Regions from separate parts of the Rhodovulum sulfidophilum DSM 1374 genome, predicted to be linked through region 4. Evidence: riboswitches for the same ligand, from Rfam matches in the RefSeq annotation. Region 4 holds a riboswitch; each other region holds the start of a gene.
What was found. A riboswitch is a leader RNA that binds a small molecule or an ion and turns the genes downstream of it on or off. The one in region 4 is predicted to bind cobalamin.
Positions count from the first base shown of each region.

Region 1: it holds a riboswitch for cobalamin, as region 4 does, so the genes downstream of both, A6W98_RS01905 (ABC transporter substrate-binding protein) here and A6W98_RS09935 (DUF4198 domain-containing protein) in region 4, are expected to answer to the same signal.
Region 2: it holds a riboswitch for cobalamin, as region 4 does, so the genes downstream of both, A6W98_RS00290 (aromatic ring-hydroxylating oxygenase subunit alpha) here and A6W98_RS09935 (DUF4198 domain-containing protein) in region 4, are expected to answer to the same signal.
Region 3: it holds a riboswitch for cobalamin, as region 4 does, so the genes downstream of both, A6W98_RS18250 (hypothetical protein) here and A6W98_RS09935 (DUF4198 domain-containing protein) in region 4, are expected to answer to the same signal.

Region 1 covers NZ_CP015418.1:368,345-373,640, reverse strand. The annotation lists gene A6W98_RS01910 (FecCD family ABC transporter permease) at 1-279, opposite strand, end outside; gene A6W98_RS01905 (ABC transporter substrate-binding protein) at 276-1,286, opposite strand; cobalamin riboswitch at 1,435-1,634, opposite strand; gene A6W98_RS01900 (DMT family transporter) at 2,156-3,064, opposite strand; gene A6W98_RS01895 (ABC transporter ATP-binding protein) at 3,115-3,879, opposite strand; gene A6W98_RS01890 (FecCD family ABC transporter permease) at 3,876-4,913, opposite strand; gene A6W98_RS01885 (ABC transporter substrate-binding protein) at 4,913-5,296, opposite strand, start outside.
Region 2 covers NZ_CP015418.1:66,154-71,449, forward strand. The annotation lists gene nrdF (class 1b ribonucleoside-diphosphate reductase subunit beta) at 1-96, opposite strand, end outside; gene nrdE (class 1b ribonucleoside-diphosphate reductase subunit alpha) at 108-2,261, opposite strand; gene nrdI (class Ib ribonucleoside-diphosphate reductase assembly flavoprotein NrdI) at 2,246-2,656, opposite strand; gene nrdH (glutaredoxin-like protein NrdH) at 2,662-2,883, opposite strand; cobalamin riboswitch at 2,991-3,178, opposite strand; cobalamin riboswitch at 3,296-3,493, shown strand; gene A6W98_RS00290 (aromatic ring-hydroxylating oxygenase subunit alpha) at 3,607-4,833, shown strand; gene A6W98_RS00295 (FAD-binding oxidoreductase) at 4,838-5,296, shown strand, end outside.
Region 3 covers NZ_CP015418.1:3,931,918-3,937,213, reverse strand. The annotation lists gene A6W98_RS18260 (IS110 family RNA-guided transposase) at 1-752, shown strand, start outside; partial or broken gene A6W98_RS22430 (IS110 family RNA-guided transposase) at 1,124-1,825, shown strand; partial or broken gene A6W98_RS22425 (transposase) at 1,824-1,955, shown strand; cobalamin riboswitch at 1,970-2,151, shown strand; gene A6W98_RS18250 (hypothetical protein) at 2,254-2,556, shown strand; gene A6W98_RS18245 (TolC family protein) at 3,006-4,490, shown strand; gene A6W98_RS18240 (efflux RND transporter periplasmic adaptor subunit) at 4,490-5,296, shown strand, end outside.
Region 4 covers NZ_CP015418.1:2,097,530-2,102,825, forward strand. The annotation lists gene A6W98_RS09925 (cobyric acid synthase) at 1-111, opposite strand, end outside; gene cobO (cob(I)yrinic acid a,c-diamide adenosyltransferase) at 259-885, opposite strand; cobalamin riboswitch at 1,063-1,277, shown strand; gene A6W98_RS09935 (DUF4198 domain-containing protein) at 1,418-2,212, shown strand; gene cbiM (cobalt transporter CbiM) at 2,223-2,840, shown strand; gene A6W98_RS09945 (cobalt ABC transporter permease) at 2,837-3,520, shown strand; gene cbiQ (cobalt ECF transporter T component CbiQ) at 3,525-4,295, shown strand; gene A6W98_RS09955 (energy-coupling factor ABC transporter ATP-binding protein) at 4,282-4,932, shown strand; gene cobF (precorrin-6A synthase (deacetylating)) at 4,986-5,296, opposite strand, start outside.

The DNA of each region.
Region 1 (5,296 bases), 1.7 Mb from region 4:
CCTCAGCAATGCCTGCAGCACGACACCCGACAGGGCGAGCCCCGCCCCGCAGGCGGCCGCCACCACCGCGCGGGCGAGGCGGTAGTTCCAGATGATGCCCTCATCGATCCGCGCGACCGGGTAGACGGTGCCGAACAGCTTGTTGCCCAGGACCTGAAGCACGGTCGAGGCGGGTATGCGGGTCTCGCCGATCGCGGTTCCGGCGATCAGCGCGGCCAGCAGCACCGGGGGTGCGATCCACCCCCAGTGCCAGCGGGCCCGACGGGCGCGCGACCTCATCCTTGCAGATCGAGTCCGGCCAGGGCCGCAGACAGTTCTTCCAGCCCGTAGACCGCCCGCACGGTCGCTTCCATCGCCTGGAGATCCATCACCACGATCCGGTTCTCGCGGACCGCCGTCATCTCTTTCGCGACCGGATCGGTGCGGAGAAACTCAAGCTTCTTCTCGACATCGTCGGCGGGGAAGCGGCGGCGGGTCATCTCGGCCAGCACGATCACCGTCGGATCGGCCTTGGCGATGCTTTCCCAGCCGACGGTGGGCCATTCCTCGTCGGAGGCCACCACATTCTCGATCCCGAGCTGTTGCATCATGTAGCCCGGCGCGCCCTTCCGCCCGGCCACATAGGGGTCGATGTCCATTTCGGCGGAGGAGTACCAGAACACCGCCGAGACCCCTTCGGGCAGATCCAGCGCCCGGGCATGTTCGATGGCCGCGGCCTCACGCGCCTTCAGCTCGTCGACCAGCTCGGCGCCGCGATCCTCGACATCGTAGATCCGCGCCAGTTCCTCGATCGACCGGTGGATCGAGGCGGTCGAGAACATCTCGCTCCGGGTGCCGTCCGAGCCGCGGCTGTTGTCCTTGCTTGCGCAGTCGCTGGGCAGCACATAGGTCGGCACGCCGATATCATGGAACATCTCGCGGGTGGCGACGATGCCCTGGGGGCCGACATGCCATTCATGTTGCACGGTCACCAGATCGGGCGTCTCGGCCGCCACGCTTTCAAAGCTGGGATCGTTGTCGGCCAGCCGCGGGATCCCGGCATTCAGCTCGGCGAATTGCGGCAGGACATTGGTGAACCAGACCGAGGTGCCCGTCACGGTGGGCCCGAGCCCCAGCAGGTAGAGGATCTCGGTCGTGGCCTGGCCGACGGTGACGGTGCGCGCGGGGGCGGCGTCGAAGGTCAGGGTCTGGCCGCAATTCTCCAGCGTCAGGGGATAGTCGGTGGCCTGGGCCGTGCCCGCGCAGACCAGAAGGGCCGCCGAAAGGAGGGCAGTCTTGGTGTTCATGGAAATTCTCCGGAAATTGGCTTCCGGGCCCCGGGGTTCGCGGGTCGGGCGGATGTCAGTTCTTTGGCTGGCGCAAGCTGCGCCTGGCTGAGCACGGCCGAAAGATCCGGGCATGAACATCGCTTTCCCCGGGCAACCCCGCCCGGTTGATAGTGGTTTCATGCCGGCAGGTCTCCTGACTGACGGGTCGTCCGCCGGTCCGGCCTTCCCAGGCAAATGCCCAGTGGCGTTGTCGGACCGTCGCTCGCCGCCTACAGTTGCGGGGGCAGTTTCGGTTCGCGGGCCAAATGGCCTGCGGCGAATTCCCTTTTAATTCCCAAGCGGGAAACCAGCGACCGAGCAGAGAGCATGAAAGCCCTATCGGGTCAACTGCCCGCCGGTCGCAGTCTGCGCGCCGGAAAACCTTACCTTGACAGGCATATAGCTTCTGATGCGTCGAGATGCCCCGGCCCCGAAGCGGCAGGGGGCGGAACGTTGCCAGCCCGGCGGCTTCCTTTGCATCTATGGCGCGGCATGGCAGGCTGGAAACGGTCAGGCGAGATGGGACCTGACGTCGGCATACGGTTCGCTTTGCCGGGCCGTTCGACGGCTGCCATACGGTGCCCGCCGCGGTGTTGAAAACCTGCCGCTTCGGCCCTGCCCGCGACCGCTGTTGCATCAATGCCCGCGCGGGCGGCAAGCCGGTCGGGGCGATCTGCGCCGAGGCGCTCGGGCGGCGAAAGGAGCGGAAGCGTCAGGCAACCCGCCCCGATGGCGATCCAACGGCCCGGCTTCCGGCCATCGCCCGCCTTATCCTTCTTGACCGCAGGATTGCCGGAACTTGCCGGTTAAAGCCGTTCAGAACTTGCGTAGACCACGCGCGCCGTGGGTCATTTCGGCTTTGCCGGACGGGCAATAAAGGCGCCGGTCAGGATCAATGGCCCTGCCAGCAGGAAGGCCAGGCCCGGCAGCTCGGCGAAAAAGGCAAAACCCAGCGCCACGGCCCACAGAACCGAAAGATATTCGAAGGGGGCAAGCGCCGAGGCATCGGCATGGCTGAAGGACAGCGTCATGAGGATATGGGCGATCCCGCCTGCCAGGCCGGTTCCGATCAACAGCAGGAGGGTTGCCGGACCGGGCCAGACCCAGCCCCAGGGCAGCGTCGCAAGGCCGATGAGGGCCGAGACCACGGCGAACCAGAAGGCGATGGCCCCGGCGCCTTCGCCGAGCAATGTCAGCCGGCGCACCTGGATCAGGGCCCCGGCCGTCAGCGCCGCGGTCACGAGCCCCAGAACCACGCCCAGCGCCCCGCTATCGGGCAGGGCACCGGCAATGGCGGGCAGACAGAAGGCCGCCGCTCCGGCAAGGCCAAGCACGACACCGCCGATCCGGCCCGCGCTCGGGCGTTCTCCGAGCAGGGCCCAGCCAAGCAGGGCCAGCATCACCGGCGCGAGATAGGCCAGCATCGTCGCTTCGGCCAGGGGCAGAAGGCGGATCGTCGCGAAGGAGGTGAACATCGCGACCGCGCCCATCAGGCAGCGGCCGACATGCCCCATGGGGCGGGACGTCGCCAGACCGCGAGGCCACTCGCCGCGCCACCACAGGAAGGCGATCAGAGGCAGCAAGGCCACGGCCGAGCGGAAGAACACCACCTGTCCCAGCGGGACCGCATCTCCGAGCGCCTTCACGCAGACGCCCATCATGGCGAATGCGAGGGTCGAGAGCACCCGCAACGCGATGCCAAGCCGTTCGTTCCGGACGGGATGCAGCGGCGCTGCGAGGGAGGACCGGGCCGTCATTTCACTTTCATCCGCACCAAAACCCCGGCCACACGTCCCCCCGGACCGTCTCATTTCGCGCTGAACCGTATATGGGGCCGAGACGCGTCCTGCAATCTGCAGACATGCGCCGTGACGCGGAACACATCGCGCAGGATCTCCCGGGTCAGAACGGCATCCGGTGTGCCGCAGGCGCGCATGACACCCCGTTCCAGAACCACGATCCGGTCGCAGAACATGGCCGCCAGGTTCAGGTCGTGCAGGGCGATGACGCTGGTCAGGTCGAGATCGCGGACCATGCCCAGGATCTCGATCTGGTGATGAATGTCGAGATGGTTCGTCGGCTCGTCGAGGAACATCACCTGCGGTGTCTGCGCCAGCGCCCGCGCGATATGGACCCGCTGCCGCTCGCCCCCCGAAAGGGTCTGCCAGGCCTGTTTCCTGTGCGCGGCCATTTCCACGCGCTCCAGCGCCTGCGTCACCGCCGCCTCGTCGGTCTCGGACCAGCCCGCCAGCGCCGAGCGATGCGGAGTCCGTCCGAGCCGCACGACATCGCTGACCGTCACATTGGTGTCGGTGGCTGCGCTTTGCTGGACAAAGGCCACCTGTCGCGACAATGCCTTGCGCGAGACATGCGCGATGTCCTGCCCGTTGATCCGGACCCGGCCGGAGATTGGCCGCCGCAGCCCTGCCAGCAGCCGCAACAGGGAGGATTTGCCCGATCCGTTGGGGCCGATCAGGCCCAGTGTCTCGCCCGGCGCGACCCTCAGCGAGACGTCCGACAGGATGGTCCTGCGCTTCACGCCCCATGTCAGGTTCTCGGCCAGGATCGTCATGCCTGCGGCCTCGCGCGGTAGAGGATGATCGCGAAGAAGGGCACGCCGACCAGCGCCGTCACGACCCCGATGGGCACGGTCTGCTGGGTTGCGATCATGCGCGAGGCGATGTCGGCGATCACCATGAAGACCGCGCCCACCACCGCGCAGGCCGGAAGCAGCCGCATATGCAATGGCCCGACGATGTAGCGGGCCGCATGCGGCACGACCAGACCGACGAAGCCGATGGCGCCGACCATGCTGACAATGGTCGCGGTCAGCAGCGCGGTCACGCCGAACAGCACCAGCCGGATACGCGCCACCGGCACGCCAAGGGCCGCGGCGTCTTCATCCCCGAAGGTGAAGGCGTCCAGCGACCGCGCCATCCAGATGCAGATCGCGAGGCTGAGGGCGACCACGACCAGCAAAAGCTGGACATCCGGCCAGCGCACGCCGCCGAAGCTGCCCAGAAGCCAGAACATCACATCCCGCGCCTGCTGGGCATTGCCCGAGGTCGTGACGATATAGGAGGTCAGCGCGTTGAAAAGCTGCGATGCCGCGACCCCGGCCAGGATCGTGTGGTTCGGCCCGCTGGTCGCGCCGTTGGACAGGAGCGCCACGAGGGCGAAGGCCGCGAAGGCCCCTGCGAAAGCCCCCAGCGACAGGGACAGGCCGCCCGCCCCGATGCCCAGAACGATCACGCAGACCGCCCCGGTCGAGGCGCCCGCCGACACGCCCAGCACGAAGGGTTCGGCCAGCGCGTTGCGCAAGAGCGCCTGCAGGATTGCCCCGCAGATCGCCAGCCCTGCCCCGGACAGGGCCGCCACCAGCGCGCGGCTCAGGCGCAGGTTCCAGACGACGCTCTGTTCGATCGGCGTGATCTTGGCGCCGGTCAGGCCAAGCTCGTTCGTGACCGACAGGAAGACCGTCCGCAGGCCGATATTGTAATCGCCAAAAGCCGTTGCGGCGGCGATGGCGAAGATCAGGGCGATCAGCGACAGGCAAAGAAAGACGACGAGGCGCGCGCTGCCTTCTTCTGAAACTTCAAAGGACATCACGGCAGATCAAGCGACTTCAGCTGTTCGGCCACCTGCTCGGCGCCGTAGAGGGTGCGGATGCCGGGGTTCATCGCCGCGCCGCTCATGACCACGATCCGACCGTTTCGAACCGCTGGCATCTGGCTGACGGTCGGATCGGATGTCAGGAAGTCGATCTTGTTTTGTGCGGCATCCAGATCCCAGCGATTGCGGTCGACCTGCGTCGCGACGAACACGGTCGGATCCGCCGCGATGATGCCTTCCCAGCCAAGCGCGGGCCAGTCTGCCTCGGTCTGGATGGCGTTGGACCCGCCGAGGAGATCCGCGATATAGCCCGAGGGGCCGTTGCCGCCGCCAAGAAAGGCATCATCGGCGGGCGACGGGCTGGAGAACCAGAACAG
Region 2 (5,296 bases), 2.0 Mb from region 4:
GAGGCGGTTCCAGACCTCCAGGTCCTTTTCGTCCTGCAGCCGGTTCCAGTTGATCGCGCGGGGAACGGCGCGGGTCTGGTCGATCATGTCTTTCATGGGTTCCTCCCTCAAAGCGTGCAGGACACGCAGCCCTGCACTTCGGTCCCTTCGAGGGCGGTCTGGCGCAGGCGGACATAGTAGATGGTCTTGATGCCTTTCTTCCAGGCGAGGATCTGGGCGCGGTTGATGTCCCGCGTCGTGGCCTCGGCCGGGAAGAACAGGGTCAGGGACAGGCCCTGATCGACATGCTCGGTCGCGGCTGCATAGGTCTCGATCAGCGCCTCGGGGCCGATTTCGTAGGCATCGCGGTAGAATTCGAGCGTCTCGTTCGTCATGAAGGGCGCCGGGTAGTAGACGCGGCCGATCTTGCCCTCTTTGCGGATCTCGATCTTCGAGACGATCGGGTGGATCGAGGAGGTGGAGTTGTTGATGTAGCTGATCGAGCCGGTCGGCGGCACCGCCTGAAGGTTGCGATTGTAGAGCCCGTCCTTGCTCACCGCCTGTTTCAGCTGGGCCCAGTCCTCTCGGCTGGGCAGATCGACGCCGAAACGCGCGAAGAGGTCGCGCACGGTGTCGGTTTCGGGGCGCCAGTCCCGGGTGACATATTTCTCGAAGAACGTGCCATCGGCGTATTTCGATGCTTCGAAGCCCTTGAAGCTTTGCCCTTTTTCCCGCGCCAGCGCATTCGAGGCGCGGATCGCGTGATAGGCCACGGCGGCGAAATAGGCGCGGGTGAAGTCGATGCCTTCCGGGCTGCCGTAATGAATACGCTCGCGCGCAAGGAAGCCGTGCAGGTTCATCTGGCCAAGGCCCACCGCATGGGCCTCGTCATTGCCGCGCCGGATCGACGGGACCGAGTCGATGGCCGACATCTCGGACACCGCAGTCAGCGCACGGATGGCGGCCTCGACAGTGCCGCCGAAATCCGGCCCGTCCATCGTGGCCGCGATGTTCAGCGATCCGAGATTGCAGGAAATGTCGGTGCCGAGATGGCGATAGCTGAGGTCGTCGTTGAACGCGCTGGCCTCGTTCACCTGCAGGATCTCGGAGCACAGGTTCGACATGGCGATCCGCCCCGCGACAGGGTTCGCGCGGTTCACCGTGTCCTCGAACATGATGTAGGGGTAGCCGCTTTCGAACTGGATCTCGGCCAGCGTCTGGAAGAATTCGCGCGCGTTGATCTTCTGCTTGCGGATGCGCTTGTCGCCGACCATCTCGTCGTATTTCTCGGTCACCGAGATGTCCGAGAAGGGCATGCCGTAGACCTTCTCGACGTCATGCGGCGAGAACAGATACATTTCCTCGTTCTGCTTGGCGAGTTCGAAGGTCACGTCGGGGATCACCACGCCGAGGCTCAGCGTCTTGATGCGGATCTTCTCGTCCGCGTTCTCGCGCTTGGTGTCGAGAAAGCGCAGGATGTCGGGGTGATGGGCATTCAGGTAGACCGCTCCCGCCCCCTGCCGCGCGCCCAGCTGGTTGGCATAGGAGAAGGAATCCTCGAGAAGCTTCATCACGGGGATCACGCCCGAGGACTGGTTCTCGATGCCCTTGATGGGGGCGCCATGCTCGCGGATATTGGTCAGCATCAGGGCCACGCCCCCGCCGCGCTTGCTGAGTTGCAGCGCGGAATTGATGGCGCGGCCGATGGACTCCATGTTGTCCTCGACCCTGAGAAGGAAGCACGAGATCAGCTCGCCCCGCGACTTTTTCCCGGCATTCAGGAAGGTGGGCGTGGCGGGCTGGAACCGTCCCGAGATGATCTCGTCCATGAAGGACATGGCCAGCGCCTCGTCGCCGCGGGCGAGCGCGAGCGCGACCATGACCACGCGGTCCTCGTAGCGCTCGAGGTAGCGCTGCCCGTCGCGGGTCTTCAGCGTGTAGCTGGTGTAGTATTTGAAGGCCCCGAGGAAGGTCGGAAAGCGGAACTTCCTGGCATAGGCCGCGTCCCAGATCCGATGCAGGAAGGCGCGCGGATACTGGTCAAGCACGTCGGCCTCGTAATACCCCTCGTCCACGAGATAGCCGAGCTTCTCGTCGAGCGAGTGGAAGAAGACCGTGTTCCGGTTGACGTGCTGCAGGAAATACTGCCGCGCGGCCATGCGGTCGGCCTCGAAACGGATGGTCCCGTCCTCGTCATAGAGGTTCAACATCGCGTTCAGCGCGTGGTAGTCGAGCGTGCTGTCGGGCTTTGCCGGTTTTGCGTCGGTTACACGGTCAAGCATTCCATCTCCCAGAATTTGTCCAACCCATCGCGAACGCGGGCGATATCGGTATCGGTGCCGGCAAGCTCGAAACGGTAGAGCACCGGCACCCTGCACTTGCGCGAGATGACCTCGCCGGACAGCGCATAGGTGGTGCCGAAATTGCGGTTGCCGCTGGCGATCACGCCCCGCAGGAGCGCGCGCCGTGCGGGGTCGTTGAGAAAGCGGATTACCTGTTTCGGCACCGCGCCGCGCCCTTCGCCATCGGCATAGGTCGGGCAGATCAGCGCGAAGGGCGTATCGGGGCGGGGCAGATCGTCGCCCGAGATCGGGATCCGCACCGCAGGCAGGCCCAGCCGCTCGACGAAGCGCGCCGTGTTGCCCGAGCGTGAGGAAAAATAGACGAGCCCCGCCATGGCGCTCAGGCCAGCCGGCCGATCAGGTCGGGACGGAAGCCCGCCCAGTGATCCTTGCCCGCGACCACGACCGGCAACTGCCGGTAGCCCAGTTCCGAGACATGGGCGAAAGCCTTGTCGTCCTCGGTCAGGTCGATCAGCTCGTAGGGAAGGCCGCGGGCCTCGAGCGCGCGGGTGGTGGCCGTACATTGCACGCAGGCCGGCTTGGAATAGACGATGATGGACATTGCTGGTCCCCTTTCATTGTTCTTCAGGCAAGGGACACAGCCTGGCGTGACGAATGGTGTCGTCTGCCAATCTCGCATGTGCGCCCCGAGGCCCTCCGCCTTCGGTCGTCATCTTTTGCGCTCTGGCAGGTTTCCTGGCTTGCGGGTCGTTGCTCGGCCGGCCTTCCCGGGACGCATCCCAGTGGCGTGTCAGCGTCGCTCGCCGCTTACAGTTGCGGGGGCAGTGCCGGATTTGCACCGGCTTCCCTCTTGGCCCTTGACGCGAGTCGCGGGCACCAAAGCATCTGCATATTGAGGGGCTGCGACGATTGGTGTCAATATATAGGTATTGGTTTCGCCAAAGAACGCCCTTGGGCGTGGCGCTTTCCAGCTCGACGAAGTCGTTTTCGTGTAAGCTGCGGGAGGCCGGCTTGGTAAACAGAAAGGGCAAGGTGCCGCTGGTGACAGCGGAGAATTGGGAAGCCGGTGCAATTCCGGCACTGCCCCCGCAACGGTAACGGCGCGAAGGGCATGGCGAAAACCACTGGGGCGACATGCTCCGGGAAGGCGTCATGCCTGGCCAGAAGGCCATGCCCGAAGTCCGGAAACCAGCCTTGCATGAGACGTCAACCGCGGGTGGCGGTGCAGACGCCCGTGTGGGGGTGGCCGGACGCCATCCCTCCCGGCACTGCCCGTCCTCCGCCCCAGCATTCGACCCGCGGGGCGCGGGCAGGAACACCGCAGATGAAACACGATCTTCCGCGTCTTCTGGCCGAACGCAAACCGGGCTATGCGCTCGAGCGGCCCTTCTACACCGATCCCGCCATTTTCGAGGCGGATCTGGAGACCATCTGGTATCGCGACTGGCTCTTCGCGATCCCGGCCTGCGAGCTTGAAAAGCCGGGATCTTTCGTCACGCACAAGGTTGGCGCCTACCGCGTGATCCTCGTGCGCGGTCAGGACGGGACGATCCGCGCCTTCCACAATTCCTGCCGCCATCGCGGCTCGATCATCTGCAAGGGCGCGAAGGGCAACCTGCCGAAGCTCGTCTGCCCCTATCACCAATGGACCTACGAGCTTGACGGCCGGCTCCTCTGGGCGCGGGACATGGGCCCCGATTTCGACGCCTCGGCGCATGGGCTGAAACCGGTTCACTGTCGTGAACTGGAGGGCCTCGTCTACATCTGCCTTGCCGATGCCGCCCCCGATTTCGATGCCTTCGCCGATCTCGCCCGGCCCTATCTGGCCGTGCATGACCTGACCGATGCCAAGGTCGCCTTCGAGTCGACCATCGTCGAGAACGGCAACTGGAAGCTGGTCTGGGAGAACAATCGCGAGTGCTACCATTGCGGCGGCAATCACCCGGGCCTCTGCCGTTCCTTCACCGACGATCCGACCGTGACCGGTATCAAGGAGGGCGCGACCCCACCGCATCTGCAGGCGCATTTCGACCGCATGGAGGCGCAGGGCTATCCCGCGCAGTTCCGGATGTCCTCCGATTTCCAGTACCGGCTGGCGCGCATGCCGCTTCTGCCCGGGGCCAGAAGCTTCACGATGGACCTCAAGCCCGCAGTCACCCGCATCCTCGGACGGGTGCGGGACGATACGGCGGGAACCCTGCTGAAATACCACTACCCGACGACATGGAACCATTTCCTTCCGGATCATTCCATCCTGTTCCGGATCACGCCGCTGACGGCGACGACCACCGAAGTGACGACCAAATGGCTTGTCCACAAGGAGGCCGTCGAGGGGCGGGACTACGACCTCACGCGCCTGACGGAGGTCTGGACGGTCACCAATGACGAGGACCGGCGCGTGGTGGAGGACAACCAGCAAGGCATCGACTCGCCGGCCTACGAGCCCGGGCCCTATTCGCCGGTTCACGAGACCGGGGTGATGGGCTTCGTCGACTGGTATTGCAACACCATGACCGGACGGCTCGGTTCCGTCGCCCTGGCAGCGGAGTGAGCCCATGAACGACTTGTCGACCCTTCCGGACCGGGCGATCTGGTCGGACAATGAGATGCTGGAATGCGTCTCGGTCATTCCCGAGGTTCCCAATACGGCGACCTTCACTTTCCGGGCGCCGTCGGGGGCGCTGTTCGACTTTCTGCCGGGACAGTTCCTGACGCTGGAAATCCCGATGCCGGGCGGGACCGTGCACCGGACCTACACGATCTCCTCCTCGCCGTCGCGGCCGCGCTCGATCTCGATCACGACCAAGGCCCAGCCGGACAGCCTCGGCACGCGCTGGCTGCTCGACAACCTCACGCCCGGAACACGGGTCAGGGCGCTCGGGCCCGCGGGCGTCTTCAGCCACCTCAACCACCCGGCAGAGAAATACCTCTTCATCTCGGCCGGCTCCGGCATCACGCCGGTGATGTCGATGACGACCTACATGTTCGATCTGGGCCTGGAGCCGGATATCGTC
Region 3 (5,296 bases), 1.8 Mb from region 4:
CGGTCGATGCAGAAGCCATTTGCGAGGCCGTGACGCGGCCGACGATGCGGTTTGTCGAGATCAAGTCCGAGGACCAGCAGGCGCTTCTCTCCTTGCATCGCGCACGGGACTTCGTGGTTCGACAGCGCACTCAGTTGATCAACATGCTCCGAAGCCTGGCCGCGGAGTTCGGGATCGCCATCGCTCGGGGCGTCGCGCGGGCCATCGATTTTGCGAAAGGGATCATCGAGGGCAAGCAGTCCGGGTTCCCCGAGCTCGCCCAGGACGTTCTGCGGGTCCTCAGCCGTCAGCTGGTCGAGCTCCACAACCGCTTTCGCTGGTACGAGATCACGATGCGTATCCAGGCTCGTCTCAGCCGCCAGGCGCAACTCCTGCAGAGCATTCCCGGAGTTGGGCCGGTCACCGCCTCGGCCGTGGCCGCCACGATCGGATCGGGTCACCAGTTCAAGAGTGGGCGGGAATTTGCGGCGTGGCTTGGTCTGACACCGCGCAACCACTCCAGCGGTGGCAAGGAGCGCTTAGGGAAGATCACCAAGATGGGCGATCGGTATCTGCGTCAGCTTATCGTCGTCGGCATGACATCGCGTGTGCGGCAGGTCTCCAACCATCCGGAGCGTGCCGATCCCTGGCTGACGAAGCTGCTGCAGAGGAAGCCTGCCCGGCTCGCGACCGTCGCCATGGCGAACAAGACGGCGCGGATCATGTGGGCGGTGCTGACCAGGAACGAATCCTACCGACCTCACACAGCCTGAGACATACCGAAACAGCGAGATAGCAAGACCGACGATGTGATGGTGTACCCTTCAGCCGCAACGATCAGGAAGCTCCGCCGAATGTCCCGGGCGAAATTGCCCGCAAAGCAGATAGGAACCTGATCTGCGGATCCCATCAGGGCCAGCGGTGTGAACCGCGCAAACAGGCCGGACACAAGACTGCTTCTGAAAAGGTGCGCGAGATCATTTACGACTTGCTATGCGGGAGCCATCCACACAGGTCATTCGGCGCCTCAAGTCCGAGCCGCCCGTGGATCACGGAAGCGGATGATGTGGATGGCCCCTGCTCCCCCGGCGTCGCGATGTGCCATAGTGCAGTTGTCATCGACTGCTGAGAGAGGAGCCACCCAATGACAGTCAATACGGTCGGCCTGGATTTGGCCAAGGATGTCTTTCAGGTTCACGGGATTTCCGCGAATGGGCGCGTCATTTTCAACAAGACGGTGAAGCGCGCCAAGCTTCTGCAATTCTTCGAGGCCCTGCCGCCCTGCGTCGTCGGGATGGAGGCGTGTGGGTCCGCCCATCACTGGGGCCGCGAATTGGGCAAGCTCGGTCACGACGTCCGGCTGATGCCTGCGGGCTATGTGAAACCCTATGTGAAGCGGGGCAAGACCGACGCGGTCGATGCCGAGGCGATTTGCGAGGCGGTGCGCCGACCCACGATGCGCTTCGTCGAACTGAAGACGGAAGATCAGCAGGCGATCCTGGCGATCCACCGCACCCGCGATCTTGTGGTCCGGCAGCAAACCCAGATCGTGAACATGATCCGCAGCATCTTGCGCGAATTCGGCCACATCCTGCCGACCGGAGTGGGCGCCATCCTCACCTTTGCCAAACGCCACCTCGGCGGGGACCATCCCGACATGCCGGAACTGGCCAACGGTATTCTCGGGACGCTGTGCCATCAGCTGGTGGGCCTCAACACCCGGGTCGTCGGCTACACCAGGATGATCGAACAGCACGCCATGATGACGGCAGATGCCCGGCGGCTGATGCGCATACCCGGGATCGGTCCGATTACCGCCTCGGCCATCATCGCCACGATCGGCGATGCGAAACAATTCCGGACCGGGCGCGATCTGGCGGCCTGGCTGGGTCTGCCCCCCCCTGAACAAATCCAGCGGCGGCAAGGAGCGGCTCGGGAAGATCACCAAGAAGGGCGACCGCTACATCAGGAAGCTGCTGATCGTCGGCATGACGTCGCGCGCCTTGATGGCCAGGAAGCATCCCGAGCGTGCCGATCTCTGGACGCCGTGACTGCCCCCGCAACTGTAGGCGGCGAGCGACCCCGAAGCGACCACTGGGCAGCAAGGCCCGGGAAGGATCGGGGGAGCGGCGACCCGCGAGTCAGGAGACCTGCCATCTGTTCGATACCAACCCGGGCGGGGTGCCCCGGACGAGGAGCAGATAAGATGGACCATGCCGTCCTGAGACTATTGCTGCCGCCGGTTGACTCCGCCCCATTCGCGCGGAGGGCGCAATGCATCTTCACACCACGATCAACGGACCCATCATGGCGCCCGAAAGTCCTGAACGGGCCCGGGAACAGGGACAGTTGGGCTACATGCAATGGCTCGGTTCGATGCCCGGCAACGCGCCCTACAAGGACGAGGCGATCTACGCCTGTATCGCGGCCATGGATCTGGAGCGATCGAAACCGGCCGTCGCGGTGTTCTGCGAACTGATCCGGGCCTCCCTGCGTAAGCCGCTCCGCCGCCTTGATCTTGCCCTGCCCCGACCGCGACGGCGCGGAGGCGCAGCTGTACGACGTTCCCGCCTCTGAGACAGTCGGCGCGCGCCCCGCGCCGATCCGAGGATCAATTGCGCCGGACCGCATCGTGATCCCGCTCTCGCAGTGGGAAAGTGCGAATCATGTTCTGCATCCGAGGTCGAGGCCGACTATTTCACCAGCCTGTTAGGGGGCTTTCTGGGCGGAGCTTGACCCTTGGGCCGGAGAGGTCCCTTAGGCCTCAGCAAGATCCCGCGCATCGGGCGGCCCCCTCGTTTTCTCCGGGCAGACGCGTTCGCCCCTTACGCGTGGATTTTTCTTTCGAAAGATCGATTTTGGCGCAAATGGGTAGTTTGTGGGGTAAAGGGGGGGGCGAGGGTAGAAGGAAAAAGGTTGGAGACCTAAGACGAACTCGCGAGGATACAAGTATAATTCCAGAAAACGGGATCGTCGGAAGCGGCCCGCCTCGCGGCTAGGACAGTGGGGCAGAACGGGGCCACAGGATGACGATCAGAACCAGTTTCGCCGCGGTGATCGGCTGCAGTCTGCTTTGGGTGGCGGGATGCGGCGGCCCCGAAACCCCGGCGGATCAGCGTCTCGACGCCCTGCGCGAGGACGGTCCGTCCGAGGATCAGCGGAATGCCGCCGAGGCCGGTCTGGCGAAGACCATCGCCAAGGAACCCGGGCTGGCCGAGCTGGTCGCGCTTTACGGCGATCCCTCCGAGGCGCCCGCGGGCGGGGCGGCGCTGCCGGACCTGCTGAAGACCGCGCTGGACCGGAACTCGAAAATCGGCCGCGCCGCGCAGGAGATCAGCCTGGCCGACGCGCAGCACATGAACGCCGTCTTCGGGTATCTGCCGCAGGTCTCGTTCACATTCTCGCGTGACCACCTGAACCAGCGGGTGATCTCGTCCGACAACAAGGTCTACGAGAAGGGCCAGACATCCTATCCGGTGCGCACCACGGTCGCCAGCGTCACCCAGCCGATCTACGACATGAGCCGGATCTTCGGCATACGCTATGCGCGCAATGCCCAGTCGGTGGCCGAGGTCGACTATATCGGTGCCGTGCGCGACGTCACATACGAGGTTTTCGACAACTACATCGTCGCCAACCAGGCCCGCGACCGTGCCCGCGCTCTGGCCGCGCGCCAGCGGCTGTTCGACCGCCAGATCGGCAGCCGCGACACGCTGACCGATATCGGTCTGGACGACGACACCGAAAGCGCCTCGTTGCGCAGCGAGCGCGATTCCATCGCCGCCGAGGAGGCGCTGGAAATGGCCCGCTATGCCGCGGCGGTCAGCGCCCTGGCCGAACTGACCGGGACCGTGGTGCGCGAGATCAAGCCGCTTCGCTTCCCGAACGGGATGCTGCGCGCGGACCGGCGCACCGGCGAGGGCGACGCGGTGGCCCGCGGGCTGGAAGACAACCCGGCGATCATGTCGGCGGCGCTTGCAGTTGTGGGTGCCGGGCTCGACAGGCACCGGGCGCTGGCGGCCGAGACGATGCCGGTGGTCGACGCCTATGCCACGCTGGAAAACGAGCACCGCTCCGGCAGCCGGTTCGGCGGCGGGTCGCATAGCGACGACCTGACCGTGGGCGTCAGCCTGACCGTGCCGCTCTTCAACTCGAACGGCCGCGGCTATGTTTCGCGCGAGAAATCGGTCGAGCTGCGTGCCGCGACGATGGAATATTATGCCCGCCGCCGCGCGGTCGAGACCGAGATCCGCTCTACCCATTCCCGCATGGCCGAGCTGCGCCGCGCGATCTTCCGCTCCTCGGAATCGGCCCAGCAGGCCCGGAAGGCGCTGGACGCCGAACGCGGCCGGGTCGCCAGCGGCCAAAGCGTCGATCTGGTTGTCGCCGCACGCGAACTGCGGCTGAACAAGGCCACCGAGCGGGTGAGCTACTATCAGGCGGAATACCTCCGGTCCTGGACCCGGCTGCACTATCTGATGGGTGCCGACCTCACGAAGCTCGAGTTGTGATGGGCGGGTGCGGTCTGATTCTTGCCGTTGCGGTCGCGGTCCTGCCCGCGGCTGTTTCGGCGCAGACCAGCCCGGAAGACTTCGCCCTGCGCGCCCGCTCGGTAGCGGGCGCGATTCCGCTGCTGCGGCCGGGACAGTTCAACTGCACGATCAAGCCGCTGCGGGTGGTCGAGGTGACCTCGGCCATCACCGGCGTCGCCGCGCGCGTGCTGGTTCGTCCCGGGCAGCAGGTGGCGGCAGGCGATCCGTTGGTCGAGCTCGACGCGGCGATGGCCCGGGCCGAGCTTGCGCTGGGCGAGGCGCGCGCCTCGGACGACAGCGCCCTGAGGGCCTCGATCCTGCGCCGCGACGGTCTGGCCCGCAAAGAAGAGCGTCTGGCCCGCGGCTTGGCCCGCGGCGCCGTCAGCCCCGCCGATCACGACGACGCGGCGCTGGAGCTGGCGCTGGCCGCAGCCGATGTAGAACGCCAGAAGGCGGCGCTGGAAATGGCCGCGCTGGATCTGGCCAAGACCCGGATCGCGGTCGAGAACACTCTGATCGCGGCGCCGGTGGCGGGCATGATCGGCGAAGACCTGATCGACCCGGGCGAGGGCACCTCGGCCGGGCCGCTGGCCACGATCTATGTCAATCAGCCGCTCCGGGTCGAGGCCTTCGTGCCGTCCTCGGCGCTGCCCGATTTCGTTGCCGCCGCGCGGCACGACATCGTCGTCAACGACGATGTCGCGCATCCGCTGCCAGTCCGTTTCGACTATGCCGCCCAGCTGGCGGATCTGGCGTCGGGCACGATCTCGGTCTTCTTCACCCTC
Region 4 (5,296 bases):
CCGCGCATAGGCGCGGGCGAGGCCAGCGACCAGCAGGCTCTTGCCCACATCGGAACTGGTGCCCTGCAGCATCAGCGACCGGGCCCGGCGCGGCGGGGCCGGGTCGAGCATCGGCACCGAAATCTCGGGCATCGGCGGCGCCGCGTCACCGGCGGGCAGGTCGGAAGGCGGGCGCGAGGTCCGGTCGGATGTCATCGGGGCTCCTGCGGCAGTCGGCGCAGGGTGATGGGCCGGGGGCCTGCCATTGTCAAGCGCCGCTCAGAATTCGACGCCGGGCTGGCCCTTGATGCCCGAGCGGAACGGGTGCTTGATCAGCGTCATCTCGGTCACCAGATCGGCCGCCTCGATCACCTCCTCGGGGGCGTTGCGGCCGGTCAGCACGACATGGGTCAGGGCGGGCTTGTCGGCCTGCAGGAAGGCCACCACCTCGGCCGGGTCGAGATAGCCGTAGCGCAGCGCGATGTTGATCTCGTCCAGCAGCACCATCCGGATCTCGGGGTCGCGGATCAGCTCCTTCGCCTTCTCCCAGCCCTTTTCGGCGGCGGCGATGTCGCGGGCGCGGTCCTGGGTTTCCCAGGTGAAGCCCTCGCCCATGGCGTGGAACTGGCAGAGATCGCCGAAATGCGAGGTCAGCAGCCGCCGCTCGCCGGTATCCCAGGCACCCTTGACGAACTGGACGACGGCGCAGGGCATCTGGTGGGCGATGCAGCGCAGGATCATCCCGAAGCCCGAGGAGGACTTGCCCTTGCCGGTGCCGGTATGCACCAGGATCAGCCCCTTCTCGTCGCTCTTGCCGGCCATGATCTTGTCGCGGGCGGCCTTCTTCTTGGCCATCTTGGCGGCGTGGCGGGCATCGTCGTCGGAGACGGGGTCGCGGGCGGTCATGGGCTCTTTCCCTCGCTTTGGATGTCCCGGCGGAGCTAGGGCGGCGCAGGGCGGGCGTCAAATCCGAACCACGGCCCCCATACGGATCGGGGTCGTGACGTAACGGACCTGCGCCCGGGCGGCGCTGCGGCGGCCGGGCGCAGGAGTGGCCGGATTGACAAGGCGGGCGGCGCTTGCGATGACGGATCCGTGACCGGTTCGCCCGGGCCCCGATGGCCCGGACGTGAAAAGGGAACGCGGTGCGCCCGTCCTGAAGGACGCGCTATTCCGCGGCTGCCCCCGCAACTGTAAGCGGCGAGCGCGGCTGAGAGTGCCACTGGGGATGTCCCCCGGGAAGGCCAGCCAAGCGACGACCCGCGAGCCAGGAGACCTGCCGGCCGCCCGCCTCCCCCCGCATGGGGGCGGTTTCCACCGGACGCCGGGGTGCGCGTCTGGCCCGGATCGGCCGCAATCCGGCCGCTTCCGAGCCTCTCATCCCGTTCGTCCTTTCACCCGCGGCCTGTCCGGCCGCCCATGTTGAAAGGCAACGACCTTGATCTTCCACGGCAATCTCGTGACCGCCGCGCTCGCCCTGACCCTCGTTCCCGGGGTTGCGGCGGCGCATTTCCAGCTGGCCTATACCGAGGAAAGCCTCATCGACGCGCCCGGCGATGTGCCGGTCAAGCTGATCTTCTGGCATCCGCAGGAAAGCGGCCCGGTCATGGATATGGGCGAGCCGCTGGAATTCTACGCCATCCATCGCGGCGAGCGGATCGATCTCAAACCGACGCTCAGCCAGACGGTCTTTCACGGCCCGCTGAACGAGGCGGTGGCCTGGGATGGCAGCCTGCCGGTCAAGCGGATGGGCGATTACGTTCTGGTGACGGTGCCTGCCCCCTATTACGAAGAGTCCGAGGACATCTTCATCCAGCAGATCACCAAGACCTATGTGAACCGCGGCCAGATGCCGACCGACTGGGACGGCCCGCAGGGGCTCAAGGCCGAGATCCTGCCGCTGGTCAAACCCTATAACGTGATCGCGGGCTCGACCTTCACCGGGCGGGTGCTGTCGGAGGGGGCGCCGGTCGCGGGCGCCGAGATCGAGATCGAATACATGGCGGCCGAGCCCGACATGGAGACGGATGCGCCCAAACCCGCCATTGCCGGGCCGATGCCGGGCGGCGCGATCGTCGCGGTTTCCGACGAGAACGGCTATTTCACCTTCGGCGTGCCGAAGGCGGGCTATTGGGGCTTTGCCGCGCTGGGGGTCGGGCCCGATACCGAATACGAGGGCAAGGAGCTCAGCCAGGATGCGGTCCTCTGGATCCGCGCCTTCGATCTGAAATAGGGACGGACCCATGCATATCGTGGACGGGGCGCTGGCGGCGCCCGTTGTGATCGGCGGCGCGGTGCTGGCTGCGGGGGGCCTGGCGCGCGGCCTGCGCGACCTGACGCTGGAAAAGATCCCCGCTGCCGGGATGCTCTCGGCCAGCTTCTTCGTGGCCTCGCTGATCCATGTGCCCATCGGCCCGTCCTCGGTGCACCTGATCCTGAACGGTCTGGCCGGGCTGGTGCTCGGCTGGGCCGCCTTTCCGGCGCTGTTCGTGGGGCTTCTGCTGCAGGCCGTCTTCTTCGGCTTCGGCGGGCTGACGGTCTTGGGGGTCAATACGCTCGACATCGCCTTGCCCGCGGTGATCGTGCATTACATCTGCCGCCACGGGATCGCGACCGGCAGCCCGCGCATCGCCGCGATCTGGGGCGGCATCGGCGGCGCGCTTGCCATCGCGCTGACCGCCGCCTGCGTCGCCCTGGCGCTCGCGCTCAGCGGTGCGGCCTTCATTCCGGCGGCCAAGCTCGTCCTCCTCGCCCATGTTCCGGTGATGGCGATCGAGGGGCTGCTGAGTGCCGCTGCCGTCTATCTGGCCATCCAGGTCAAGCCCGATCTCTTTCTCAGCCTGCAAGGACCCGTCCGATGATCCGCCCTGTTTTCCTGACCCTGGCGCTTGTTCTGGCGCCCTTGCCCGCGCTTGCGCATAAGGTGATCGCGGCGGTCTATGCCGATGGCGCCCTGATCGAGGGCGAGGTCGGATTTTCCAATGGCGACATGGCTGCGGATGCCACCGTCGCGGTGTCCGATCCCGAGGGCAATCCGCTGGGCGAGACCGCCACCGATGCCGATGGGATGTTCACCTTCCGCCCGAGCGTGGCGGTGGCCCATGTCTTCCACGCCGATCTGGGCGCGGGCCATGTGGCCGAGGTCACTATGAGCGCCGAGGACGTCGCCGCGATCCTCGACAGCCCGGCGGCCCGCGCCGCCGCTGAAGCCGCGGCCGATACCGGGGGCATTCCCGGGGCCGGGCAGGCCGAGGCGGCTTCGGACGGGGGCAACCCCTCGACCTTCCCGCTGGACGCGGCCTCCGGGACGGCGGCTGTCGGCTCTTCGGCGGTGCCGCTGACCGCCGCGCCCGGGCTGAGCGACGCCGACAAGGCGGCCGTGGCGAAGATCGTGCGCGACGAGATGCGGCCGCTGCGGCGCGAGATCGCCGCCTATCGCGAGAAGAACGACCTTCAGTCGATCCTCGGCGGCATCGGCTATATCGTGGGCATCTTCGGGCTCGGCTTCTATGTGGCGGCGCGGCGGCGGATGAAGGGCTAGTCCGGTGTCCGAGATCCTGACGGCCGGCCGGTCCGGGCCGGGCGCGGCACTTGACGGTATCGATCCCCGCGCGCGTGTGATAGGCGCGGGGGCCTTCGCCTGTGTCACGGTCGCCTGTTCCTGGCTACCGGTGCTCTTGGCCGCGCTGATGCTTGCGCTCGGGCTGATGGCGCTGTCGGGCCGGCCGGTCGGGGCCACGCTCCGGCGGATGGCGGCGATGGACGGGTTCATCTTCCTGCTGGTCGCCATGCTGCCCTTCACCACGCCCGGCGCGCCGGTCTTCACGCTCTGGGGGTTCGACGCCTCGCGCGAGGGGCTGGTCCATGCCGCGAGGATCCTGCTGACCGCCAATGCCGTGGTGCTGGCGCTTCTGTCGCTGGTCGGCACGCTCGAGCCGGTGACCATGGGGCAGGCGTTGCACCGTCTCGGCGCGCCCGACCGGCTGGTGCATCTGCTTCTGTTCACTATCCGCTATATCGAGGTGCTGCGCGCCGAATATCTGCGGCTGCGCCGGGCGATGAAGGTCCGCTGCTTCCGGCCCGGCACCTCCTGGCACAGCTATCGCAGCCTCGGCTATCTGGTCGGCATGATGCTGGTCCGCGCGGTCGAGCGTTCGGAACGGGTGCTGGCGGCGATGAAATGCCGGGGTTTCTCGGGCCGGATGCCGGTCCTGTCCTCCTTGGCCTACGGGAGGCGCGATGCGGTCTTCGGCGCCGGGCTGGGAGTGCTGCTTCTGGCCATGATCCTGGCGGAGCTGGCCCATGTCCTTGTTTGAGATCGACGGGCTCGTCTTCGGCTATCCCGGTCGGCCCGCGATCCTGCAGGGGGCGGGGCTGAGGCTCGAGGCGGGCCAGCGCCTGTCGATCGCGGGCGCGAACGGGTCGGGCAAGTCGACGCTTCTGCATCTGATGGTGGGGCTGTTGCAGCCGCAGGCGGGCTGCATCCATGCCTTCGGGCAGGTGCGCCGGGCCGAGGCCGATTTCCATGAGGTGCGCCGCCGGGCGGGGCTGGTGTTCCAGGACCCCGACGATCAGCTATTCTGCCCCACCGTGGCCGAGGACGTGGCCTTCGGGCCGCTCAATCTGGGGCTCGGGCGCGAGGCGGCGATGGAAACGGTTGAGACGGTTCTGACCCGGCTCGATCTCATGCATCTGAAGGACCGGATCACCCATCGGCTTTCCGGCGGCGAGAAGCGGCTGGTCAGCCTTGCCGCCGTGCTGGCGATGGAGCCCGAGGTGTTGTTGCTCGACGAGCCCACCAATGCGCTTGACGAGGAGAATGCCGAGCGGCTGGTCGCGATCCTTCAAGGCCTGCCGCAGGCGCTTTTGCTGGTGACCCATGATGCCGAGATGCGGGCCCGGATCGCGCCCGAGGGGCTGCGGCTGCAGGCCGGGCGGCTGGTGCCCGCCTGAACGCCCGGTCCCTTTTTGAAATACCGGCTTCAGCCGCGTTTTCAGCCCGGTTTTCAGCCCCGCCGCATCAGGTAGATGTCCATCAGCCAGCCATGTCGGGCGCGGGCCTCTTCGCGGGTCTTCAGGATCTCGGGGCCGGCCTCGGCCAGCGGCCCGGCGATGGCGATTTCCTCCGCCATGCCCAGATAGGCGCCCCACCAGATCCGGATGCCCTCGGGGGCGAGGCTCTGGAAGGCGCAGCCGCCATCCAGCATCGCCACGACCGTATCGGCGCCCTCGGGCCAGCCATGATCGCGGATCTGCCGCCCGGTGGTGATGACGACCGGCGCGCCGATCTCGTTCAGGGGGATGCGATGGGCGGCGC